DNA from 2 places in the Paenibacillus sp. FSL H7-0714 genome. Region 2 is predicted to be linked to the other one. Evidence: riboswitches for the same ligand, from Rfam matches in the RefSeq annotation. Region 2 holds a riboswitch; the other holds the start of a gene.
The links. A riboswitch is a leader RNA that binds a small molecule or an ion and turns the genes downstream of it on or off. The one in region 2 is predicted to bind cyclic di-AMP.
Positions count from the first base shown of each region.

Region 1: it holds a riboswitch for cyclic di-AMP, as region 2 does, so the genes downstream of both, NST34_RS00190 (3D domain-containing protein) here and NST34_RS17020 (APC family permease) in region 2, are expected to answer to the same signal.

Region 1 covers NZ_JBBOPT010000001.1:39,970-45,635, forward strand. Annotated here, with positions in the region: gene NST34_RS00180 (HD domain-containing protein) at 1-1,053, shown strand, start outside; gene NST34_RS00185 (TatD family hydrolase) at 1,165-1,935, shown strand; cyclic di-AMP (ydaO/yuaA leader) riboswitch at 2,133-2,362, shown strand; gene NST34_RS00190 (3D domain-containing protein) at 2,644-3,807, shown strand; gene rnmV (ribonuclease M5) at 3,984-4,535, shown strand; gene rsmA (16S rRNA (adenine(1518)-N(6)/adenine(1519)-N(6))-dimethyltransferase RsmA) at 4,532-5,416, shown strand; gene yabG (sporulation peptidase YabG) at 5,488-5,666, shown strand, end outside.
Region 2 covers NZ_JBBOPT010000001.1:3,865,206-3,870,871, forward strand. Annotated here, with positions in the region: gene NST34_RS17010 (FecCD family ABC transporter permease) at 1-800, opposite strand, end outside; gene NST34_RS17015 (ABC transporter substrate-binding protein) at 1,022-2,029, opposite strand; gene NST34_RS17020 (APC family permease) at 2,232-4,049, opposite strand; cyclic di-AMP (ydaO/yuaA leader) riboswitch at 4,173-4,331, opposite strand; gene NST34_RS17025 (disulfide oxidoreductase) at 4,529-4,993, opposite strand; gene NST34_RS17030 (DsbA family protein) at 4,990-5,666, opposite strand, start outside.

The DNA of each region.
Region 1 (5,666 bases), 3.8 Mb from region 2:
CGAAGCGGGTATAAAGATTGGATTCCTGAAGAAAGTCTGCTCACCTTGTGTGCGGCCTTGCTGCATGATCTGGGACATGGTCCATTTTCCCATTCTATAGAAGAAGCTTTTGAAATGAATCATGAGGATTGGACTTGTCGAATTATTCTGGAGGACACAGAGATTACTGAGATCTTGCGTGATGTGGAGGAGGATTTTCCTCGTAAAGTAGCCTCTGTAATCGCTAAAACTTATGAGCATGAAATTGTTGTAAATCTGGTTTCCAGTCCGCTAGATGCCGATCGCATGGATTATTTGCTGCGTGATGCGTACTATACAGGTGTAAACTATGGGACGATCGACATTGATCGGATTTTAAGAATGCTGCGTCCTTATAATGGTCGAATTGTTGTAAAAGAATCGGGAATGCATGCCATTGAAGATTATTTAATGTCGCGTTATCAAATGTACTGGCAAGTCTATTTTCATCCGGTGACACGTAGCTCAGAGATTATTTTGCGACAAATTTTCCGTAGAGCCAAGGAGCTTTTCCAAGAGGGGTACAATTTTAGTTTCATGATTAATCCGCTGGAGGATTTGTTCCGTGGTGAGGTGACAGTGAAGCAATATTTAATGCTAGATGAAGCACTGGTACAGACGGCTTTTATGCAGTGGACACTTGAGAAAGATGAGCTACTAAGTGACTTGTGTACCCGTTTTATTCATCGTAAACTGTATAAATATGTTGAGGTGGAGAATCTCGATACAGATATGATTACTGAAATTCGCAGCAGTTTTGCGGCAGCCGGACTTCACCCAGAATATGATTTGGAGATTGATTTTCCGACAGATCTGCCCTATGATGTGTTCCGTCCGGGAGAAGCTTTTGACAATAAACAAATTCTGCTGCTTGATCGGCATGATCATCTGCGGGAAATTTCAGAGGTGTCGGATATTGTGCGTTCTATTAGCGGCATTCACCGTGGCAGATATCATCTTTATTTTCCTCAGGATAAGTTGAGAAATGCGCTTACGCGATTGCCTGCTTCTATTGCAGAGATTTTTGCAAAATAATACAAGAAAATATGGGATTTATGACAAGAAGAGTAGAAATATAAGATATAACGGATAGCGTGAAACTTATATTGTCTTATATTTAAAAAAGAACAAGGAGTGAGGGTTAAAATGTTTCTGTTTGACACACATACGCATCTGGATGCACCTCAATTCGACGAGGATCGCGAAGAAGTTATCGTTCGTGCTGTAGAAGCAGGAGTTAGCAAGATGATTAATATCGGATTTAATCGGGAGACGATTCCCTCAACGATGAAGCTGGCGGAATCTTATGATTATATTTATGCGGCAGTGGGTTGGCATCCTCAGGATGCGATTGATATGAAAGAAGGAGATCTCGATTGGATCGCTTCTCTATGCAGTCATAAAAAAGTAGTGGCTATTGGTGAAATCGGACTGGATTATTACTGGGATACTTCTCCCAAGGATGTGCAACATGAAGTTTTTCGCAAGCAAATTGGACTAGCCCGTGAACTAAATATGCCGATTTGTATTCATGATCGTGATGCCCATGAGGATGTTGTACGGATTTTACGGGAGGAAAAGGCAAATGAGGTTGGAGGCGTGATGCACTCGTTCTCAGGAAGCTGGGAAACAGCTAAAATGTGCTTGAATCTTGGTTTTCATTTATCCTTTGGAGGACCCATTACGTTCAAAAATGCAAGAGTGCCAAAAGAAGTGCTTGCGCAGACCCCACTAGACCGATTATTGATCGAAACCGATGCTCCATATTTGACTCCACACCCCTTTCGCGGGAAGCGAAATGAGAGCGCTCATGTGAAGCTGGTAGCAGAGGCAGCAGCTGAAATTAAAGGGTTAACATGGGAAGAATTGGCTAAAATAACGTATGCGAACGCACTGGAACGATTTGGGATTGAGTGAAAACGGGAGCAAAACAGGCGAAAAATAGAGAATGGCCGATATATTAAACTTTTTTAATATAAAAACGGCTGAATATTACAATATTTTAACCATATTTTTGCGTAAACGTGGTTGAATCGTCCTTTACAACATGCATCAAAACAGGATATCATCTTTTCAGTGATGTGAGCTGTGTTATAGTGACAGCCATTGATTCATGGATCGTCTCGCTGAGTCTCCGTATGGAGAACGGGGGAACCAATATTGACCTGCCGCATGCCTGTATTTTAAATACGGTTTAGACGTGCCGTAGGACAGTATTTGATTTCTTCACGTGGTCTTTGGGGTGAATTTAAGGGCAACCGCCATGAGCGGGTGACCTGAAATAGGGCGTCTCTCTTTCGTCCGAACCCGACAGCTAACCCCGTAAGCGCAAGTAAGAGAGGCAACCTCGTGCACAAGCATTCTCTATTCTGATATTGGAGAAGCCACGAAAGAGTCCTCAGTTGAACTCTTTTTAGGCTTTTTTATTTTTGAATAAATAGAATGTTGCCCACATACTGTTATATAACAGAGGTGGGAGTAGCTGTGCCGAGCAGGCGATCCATGAGCAGGAGACGCTAAGTTATTACGTGCGTGTCCTGTGACAATCTCAAATAGTTTCGTCAAAGGAATTCAGTCCTCATGATATACAATTGACGACGGGGCTATGTAAGGAGGATGGAGAGAATGGGCGTATTCCAACCAGAAGTATCCCATGATTCGCAGTCATCCAGCAGGTCTTTCGCATTACGGTGGGAGCAAGTAAATACTCGCGTACTTTTACTTGCAGGCGTGATTTCAGTCGCTATCGCGCTACTTATTCTGCTGTACGTACACGGTCAAAGTAACAAACAATTATTTTTAGTAATAGACGGGCAAACACAGACGCTTGAAACGCGAGAAGCGCTTCTTGGTGATGTGTTGGAGAAAGAGCAAATTTCGCTGCAGCCGCATGATGAACTATCTTTAGGACTGAGTGATGAAATAAAAGACGGTGACCGTGTCGTTATCAATCGTGCGCAGAAAATTAGTCTTACTGCGGATGGAGCAACAAAAACGTTATATACGACCGAAGACACAATTGGTAAAGCAATTGAGAAAATGGGCATTACCCTAGAAGGTCATGATAAGATTTTCCCTTCGTTAGACACCACCATTTCTGCAAACATGGAGGTTAAGATTGTTCGCATCAACAAACAGACTGTACAGCGATCAACTAACTTACCCTTCAGAGTCATCAAGACAGCAGACCCCTCCCTTACTGTGGGAACAGTTAGAGTGGCACAGGCAGGCAAACCAGGCGTCATGATTCAGCATATTGAAAAGATCTACCAAGACGGAGAACTGGCCTCTATGCGCATGATTGGTAAGGAAGTACAAACGGTAACGAAAGATAAGATTATTGCCGTTGGTACCAAAGCACTTCCTAAGCCGGCTGTAGCTAAGACTACAACAACTTCCAAATCAAACACCACTTCAAAAACGGCTAAGGTTAGCGCCAAGACTAATAACGTCACAAGCAAGGCTGGCGTAGACTTTGAGTACAAGAAGATGATTAAGAACGTCTCCATGACAGCTTATTCATCAGAAGAGCCAGGTATTGGTACCAAAACTGCCTCCGGAACACGCGTAACGGAAGGTCGTACAATTGCGGTAGACCCGAATGTAATCCCTATTGGCTGGTGGGTATATATCGAGGGGCTTGGATTCCGCCGAGCAGAAGATACTGGCGGTGCCATTAAAGGCAATAAAGTAGATGTCTATTACGATTCACTGAGCCATGTCCGTAATTTCGGTCGTAAATCACGTACCGTTTATGTGATTGGACCTGTGAAGCCGGAGTTAAACTAGGCTGAAGCTTTTGCAAATTATTCTTTGATAAGCTATAGTGATGATAACCGTTAAGGAACGCCAGATGATCATTTCGTTGATCGCAGAGCAACCGCTCATCACTTATACATTCTTTAACCAAAAGAAGAGGAGCGAAACCTCTTCTTTTTTGCTTTTTTTGGAAGGAGTCAAGAGATATGATTAAGGAATTAATTGTCGTTGAAGGTAAGAGTGATACCGTCGCTGTTAAACGTGCTGTAGAAGCAGATACGATCGAAACAGGGGGCTCGGCTGTAGACCGGACCGTAATTGCGAAGATCGCGCTTGCTATGGAGCGTAGAGGAGTAATTATCCTTACTGACCCGGATCACGCGGGTGAACGAATTCGTAAGATTGTGTCCGCAAAGGTGCCGGGCTGCAAGCATGCCTTCATTCCGGAGAAGGACGCAACCCGCAAGGGAGATATTGGTGTGGAGAACGCTTCTCCAGAGGCGATTCGTCATGCGCTGCGGAATGTACATACCTCTTTTGAAGGTGCACCTGCTTTAATTGGACTTGATGATCTAATGGCCGCTGGAATGCTTGTACATCCTCGGGCAGCTGAAAGACGTATGGCACTTGGTAATTTGCTTGGAATCGGATATTGTAATGGCAAGCAGCTGTACAAGCGGCTGGCGATGTTTGGAATTACGCGGGAGGAATTTGCCGGAGCTCTCGCCCAAATTGATCAGGGGGGCATTACTTCATGAGTGGTAGAGAGGAAATTTCGACTCCAAAACGGACGAAAGAAATTATTCAACGTTATGGATTCAAGTTCAAGAAGAGCTTAGGACAGAATTTTTTGATTGATCAAAATATATTGGACAAGATTGTTGACGCTGCTGGGCTAGATAGTGAATCAGGGGCATTGGAAATCGGTCCTGGGATTGGTGCCCTGACGGAGCGTTTGGCGCTAACCGCTGGTGCGGTGACTGCTGTGGAGATCGACCGTAGGCTGATTCCTATTTTAAGGGACGTACTTTCCCCTTATCCGCATGTAAAGGTTCGTAATGATGATGTTCTGAATGTAAATCTGCAGGAGCTGTTCAAAGAAGATTTTGCATCCGTGAACAAGGTAAGCGTAGTTGCCAATCTGCCGTATTATGTAACTACTCCGATTCTGATGAAGCTGCTCGAAGAGAAGCTTCCGCTTGATAACATCGTTGTAATGATTCAGAAAGAGGTTGCGGAGCGTATGGCTGCTTCTCCGGGAGGAAAGGAATACGGGAGCCTTAGCATTGCCGTGCAGTACTACAGCGAGCCTGAGCTCGTCTGCATTGTGCCGCGTACGGTGTTCATTCCTCAACCTAATGTGGAGTCCGCTGTAATCCGTCTAAAGGTAAGAGAGCGTCCACCGGTAGAGGTTGAGAGTGAGAAGCACTTCTTTGAGGTCGTCCAAGCTTCTTTCACACAGCGTCGCAAGACGATTGCTAACAATCTCAAGGCTCGTTACTTCCCGGAAGAGGGACGTGAGCGTCTGGAGGCTTTACTCGCAGAAGCTGGTATTGAACCAACCCGTCGTGGAGAAACGTTAAGTCTAGAAGAATACGCCCGATTGAGCGGTGTTCTGTTAGCTGCTGGAATTGAATAAGCTAAAAACATAGCTAGTTATGAACCAACTGAGGCCTTTGCCCATACGATGGGGTAGAGGTGGTGGTTGTAATGAATTTAGGAGACTTGGTCGTTCGTAAATCTTATGGCGGAGATTTGACTTTTCGTGTAGATCATATTGTGCAGGACAGAGCCGTCATTAAAGGCACAGATTTCCGTCTGTTGGCGGATTCTCCTCTGAATGACTTGGTTCAAGTGCCTCCTACCCGAATTACGGAACGAGGACAGCA
Region 2 (5,666 bases):
CCGGCAAGAACTACTACAACAATCATACATGCCAACTGTACTAATCTTGTCCGCTGCCCCAGACCAACTGCAACTTCTCTTCCTAAGCTGAGCAAGGTGACAGACCGCGCTAACATCATCGCTGCGATTAATGCCACGAACACCCAAGGGAAAATAATCTTGATCTGAGTCCAGCTTGCCCCACCCATTCCGCCAGCCAACCAGAAGGCTATATCCTGGGATAAGTTAAAAAGAATAGCTATGCCCTGACTAACAGCAACCAGTAGTGCACTAACCGCGGAACCTGCCAGCGTCAAACGTAAAGGGGTAAGGCCATTAAAAGATAGCGACCCGATTCCAAATACGATAAAAGACGCTATAGCAGCACCTATAAAACAAAACAACATAAGTGAAGTGAATGAGATCGAAGGTGCAAAAGCAAAAACTATGGCCAGCGCTACACCTGCTCCCGCATTCAAGCCTAACAGACCTGAATCCGCAAGAGGGTTCCTTGTCATCCCCTGCATGATTGCCCCTGCTACAGCGAAGCAAGCACCGACCAAAGCACCTGCTATCGCGCGTGGAAATCGCAGTTCTCTTATCACCTGATGCTTTTGTAAATCTGGATTGAAATGAAATATTGCTTCCCATACCGTAGCTAGCCTGATATCTGCCGCACCCACTGAGACCGAAAGTGCCAGTCCAAAAGCAATGGCAGCGAGTCCAAACACTAGAATACCCATTGCAGCTGCCGGTCGGGTATGTAGAGCTTTTTGTGTATCATTTTTATTACGATGTGCGAAATCTGAGGGTGAAACCATGAGTCGTCTCCTTAATCGATAGTTACAATGGTCTATATGATAACAACAATCATTCTCATTATCGCAAAAAAAATTAGGTTGTACAATTGTAGGAGTTATTTTTCAGTAATACAGGAACGGTTTATAAAAAAATGGTGCAGATCTAAGTATCCTAAGATACTTGATCTGCACGCCCTTCCTCACCCAAATGATCAGTCTCATTCATGGTGAATTACGACTCTTTATTTCACAAAACTTTTTAACACATCGTCAATAATTTTGCCACCAGCGTTAGCACCACTGTATAGCCAACTGCTTGTTGAGCTCATTTCATGTACATTACCAGCTTTTACAGCCGGGATTCCTTTCCAAATTGCACTGTCCAGAATCTCCGAACCCTCAGTCTTATCACTATTTACAAGGATAATATGATCTGCTGTCAGCTCAGAAAGCTTCTCTAGCGAAATTGGATTCCAAGTAGCTCTTGTACCAACAGGAATTTCTGTTACTAAGTTAGGCAGCTTTACACCAAGGTCTGTATATAATACAGCACCACTGCTGCGGGTTTCGTCTACAATATAGAAGTTCTTTTGTACCAACCATAAAATCGCCACGGACTCATCTCCAATAGCTCCTTTAAGCTTTTCTTTCGCTGCAGCCGCCTTGTCTTCATAATCTTTAATGGCTTTCTCTGCTTCAGGTGTCTTGTTCAGAATTTCACCAATCTTGAGTAGCGATTTACGCCAATCTTGATTTAGCTTATCCCCAATCACATAAGTCGGTGCAATCTTATTCAGTTGGTCATAGATACCATTCTGTACAGATGACTCCGATGGGATGAGGATAAGATCCGGAGCGAAGCTGGTTACTGCCTCGAGCGGAAGATCGTAGCTGATCGTAGGAACATCCTTCAATTCAGTGGACAGATAATCTTGAATACCATTAGTCACGGACCATTGCGCTACTGGAGTCACACCTAGAGTTACCAAAGCATCCTCCAAATAAGAACCCAGTACACGCCCAGGATTAGCTGGAATCGTTACTTCATGTCCCATTGCATCCGTTAACGTCTTAGCAGCTGCAGGAGCTTCTGTAGCTTCAGCAGTAGGTGCCGTCGCTTTGTCTGTTCCTGCGTTTGAAGCGTTACCGGGATTATTATTACCGCAAGCGGATAAGAATAGCACCATCACCATTAATCCGATCATCGTTAATTTCATGCTTCCAAATCTTATTCTGTTAAACAAAAACATTAAATACCCTCCTAGTGTGTACATCCTATGTTATTCAAAGGTGTTGACTACCTCAGTCTCACTTTTAAATGATATTGATTCTCATTCTCTATGTCAACATATAAATTTTAAATTTTGTGGATTTGTAATAATTTCCTTCTCAAAAATACAAAAAAAGGCTATATTCCGAACGTTCCGGATATAGCCTCTCCTTAATGATCCATTATTTATTCAAATGATATGGGACAGTCGCAACTACAACATCTTTTGAATTCATTAGATACGAACGGATTAAAAAGCTGGTCTGATTATGAAGTACAGCTTGCCACCAATGCTTAGTTATAAACTGTGGAATCAGAATCGTGATATGATCCGTCGCTGCGGTCTTCCACTCCACTGTATCAATAAATTTCACTAACGGACGAATAATACTGCGATATCTGGAACGAAGTACAATCAGGCGTACACCCGGATTCCATTCCTCCCACCGTTGCTCCATTTTTTGAATGTCCTCTTCATCAAAGCCAACATACACGGCTACAACATTATCCGTTAGAGACTTGGCATAGCTGATGGAATGTAGTACAGCACGTGTTACACCCGCAACAGGAACAACAACCGTACTGCCTTTAATCAAAGGTTTATCTGTACTCGGGCATATACGAAGCTGATCTGCAGTGTTCAAATAGTGCTTGTGAATCCGGTGGAACACGAACATTACAGCAGGTAAGAAAATGAAAGCCATCCATACGCTTGAGAATTTAGTGATGATAAAAATAAGCGTAATCGTCAATGTAGTCAGCATACCGATGGTATTTACAACAAATCTTTTTTTCCATCCCGCTGGTTTTGTTTTAAACCAATGAACCATCATTCCTAGCTGTGACAATGTGAAAGGAATGAATACACCAACCGCATAAAGTGGAATCAAGCTTTCTGTATTTCCGTGGAATGCAGCTACAAGCACAGCAGACAGAACACCTAGAAAAATAATACCATTAGAGAAACCTAGACGGTCTCCACGAACCATAAAAGCATGTGGCATATATTTATCTTTTGCAAACATAAATGCGAGCAGCGGGAACGCTGAGTAAGCTGTATTAGCTGCCAAGAACAAAATTACTGCTGTGATACCTTGAATGAAAAAATATAAGGTTCCGCGGCCAAAGGTCGATTCAGCGATCTGTGAAACAACCGTTGCCTTTTCATCAGGCACTATGCCGTACCAATACGCCAGTAGTGTGATACCTGTAAACATAAATCCAAGTATAACCCCCATAACCATTAAGGTCTTGGCTGCGTTCTTTTCAGCTGGTGCTTTAAAGTTTGGAATGGCATTAGATACAGCCTCTACACCCGTAAGTGCCGAACAGCCAGAACTGAAGGCTTTTAATAGTAGAAACAAACTAACATTAGAAACAGCAGAGCCAATTTCAGGGACATTCGCATGTACGCCACCTGCTGCATATTTAATAATACCGGAGATAATCAACACTACAATCGACACTACAAACAAATACACTGGGATTGCGATGAATGAAGCTGATTCTGTAACTCCGCGAAGATTAATCAAAGTAAGTAAAATAATAACTGATACTGCAATAAGAACGGTGTGATTATGAAGACTTGGAAAAGCCGATGTGATCGCATCCGTCCCTGCCGACGCACTAACAGCTACGGTCAGAATGTAATCCACTAACAAAGACCCTCCTGCTAAGAGCCCTGTCGGAACACCAAGATTACTCTTGGCAACGATGTAAGCTCCGCCTCCCTGAGGATAAGCGTAAATCGTCTGCCGATAGGATAAAATCAGGATGGCCAGCAGGCCCAATACGGCTAATGCAATTGGCAGGGAATACCAGATGGCAGTAAACCCCGCAGCCACCAGTACAATCAAAATTTGTTCCGTTCCGTAGGCTACAGACGAGAGCGCATCAGAAGACAGGACAGCCAGTGCTTTAACCTTGGATAACTTTTCATGATCGAGTTCGTTCGACTTCATCGGACGCCCGATCAATAGTCGTTTTACCTTGCTTACCATGGTGGATACAGTTCCTTTCTTTGGGAGCTGAAACGGAATTTCCGCGCGCTGTTTTCATTGGTGGATTTCATAAATGCAGACACTAAAAATAGCATACGGAAATGATCCGCATGCTATGCATGGTCATTATCCCACCTTTGCTTACGAGGTTAGCTGGCGGATTCGGGCTGTGGTTTAGCCCTACGGTATAAGTCTAATCGACCCATTCCGATTCACCCCATTGGCACATATGCCAAGTTTGGTTCCCCCGTTTTTCCTAAGAAAATTCAGCGCATATTCAACTTCTCACAAGGTCTAATATTAGTCTACAAAGCGTATACAGTAAAGCGTTGAAAAAAATGAAAAAAGAATGAAAAAACATCCAGTAAGCGCAAATACAGCGTCTTATTGGATGCTCTCTTTCATTCTCTTCAATTATCCCTCTGGATCGTGTTTTTAATCACTTTTCACATTTTTTCGGATCCTTTAAAATTAAAAAATCAAAATCCTAAACTTTCCTCTGTATCTAACTCCATCACTTCTTCTTCCTTGCGTCCGTACCAAAGTAAAATGCTAATTAAAGCAAAAGCGATTAATGCAAGGAAAGGAATCGTAATGAATCCAAAAAAGTTCAAGTAATCCTTATTACAAGGAACACCAATTGTACAAGGAAGCACTTTACTTAACGCAGGAATCTTCTGCTCCGCATAATGATAGATCGAGATACTGCCACCAATCAAGCTTAGTGGAAGTACATATGGGATAATCCTTTTATCCCCTCGAAAGGTTGCAATTCCCAAGAGGAATAACTGAGGATACATAAAAATTCGCTGGAACCAGCAAAGCTTACAAGGTTCATATTTCAATACTTCGCTCAGATACAAGCTACCAGCAACAGCAACTAAAGAGACGAACCAGGCCAGATACAGGCAGTTACGCTTGCAAAAAGATAGGAACTTTGTCACTTTGCCTCCACAGCTTTTGCGGCGTCGTTAATTTCAGTTGAAATCGCTTCAATGTTAAATGGATCCGTAGTCATTACTCCATTGATATAAAGGGATGGTGTAGTCGTCACCCCAGCTTCACTAGCTAACTGCATACCCTTATTCAGCTCATCTGCATACGTACGATCCTTAATATCTTTACGAAGCAGTTCGTAATCGATAGCTAACTTCTCTTTCTCCGCAAGGCTTACTAAGAAATCTTCAGTCGCCCATTCTTCGCTCTCATCACCTTGCTGAGCATATACAGCATCATAGAACTTCCAGAATTCATCATTATTCTGATGGTAAACAGATAATGCAGCAAGTGAGGCAGTTTCAGAGTCTGGACCAACGAAAGCCATATTTACAAAGTAGAGCGCTGCTTTTCCCTCGTTGACAAAATCTTGAACAATTTTCGGTTTAACTGAAGTTGCAAACTGGGAACACGCTGGACATTTTAAGTCTCCAAATTCAACAATTTTAACAGGTGCATCCTCTTTACCGACTCTAGGTAGCTCACTGTAATTGAATGCTACTGGTTCTCCCGAAGTGGCATTTTTTGCGGCATCTTTCGAAGCTAACATAAACAATCCAACAAAAATGATGACTACTAAAGCTATTGAACTAATAATTAAAATTCTCGTCTTCTGCTTTT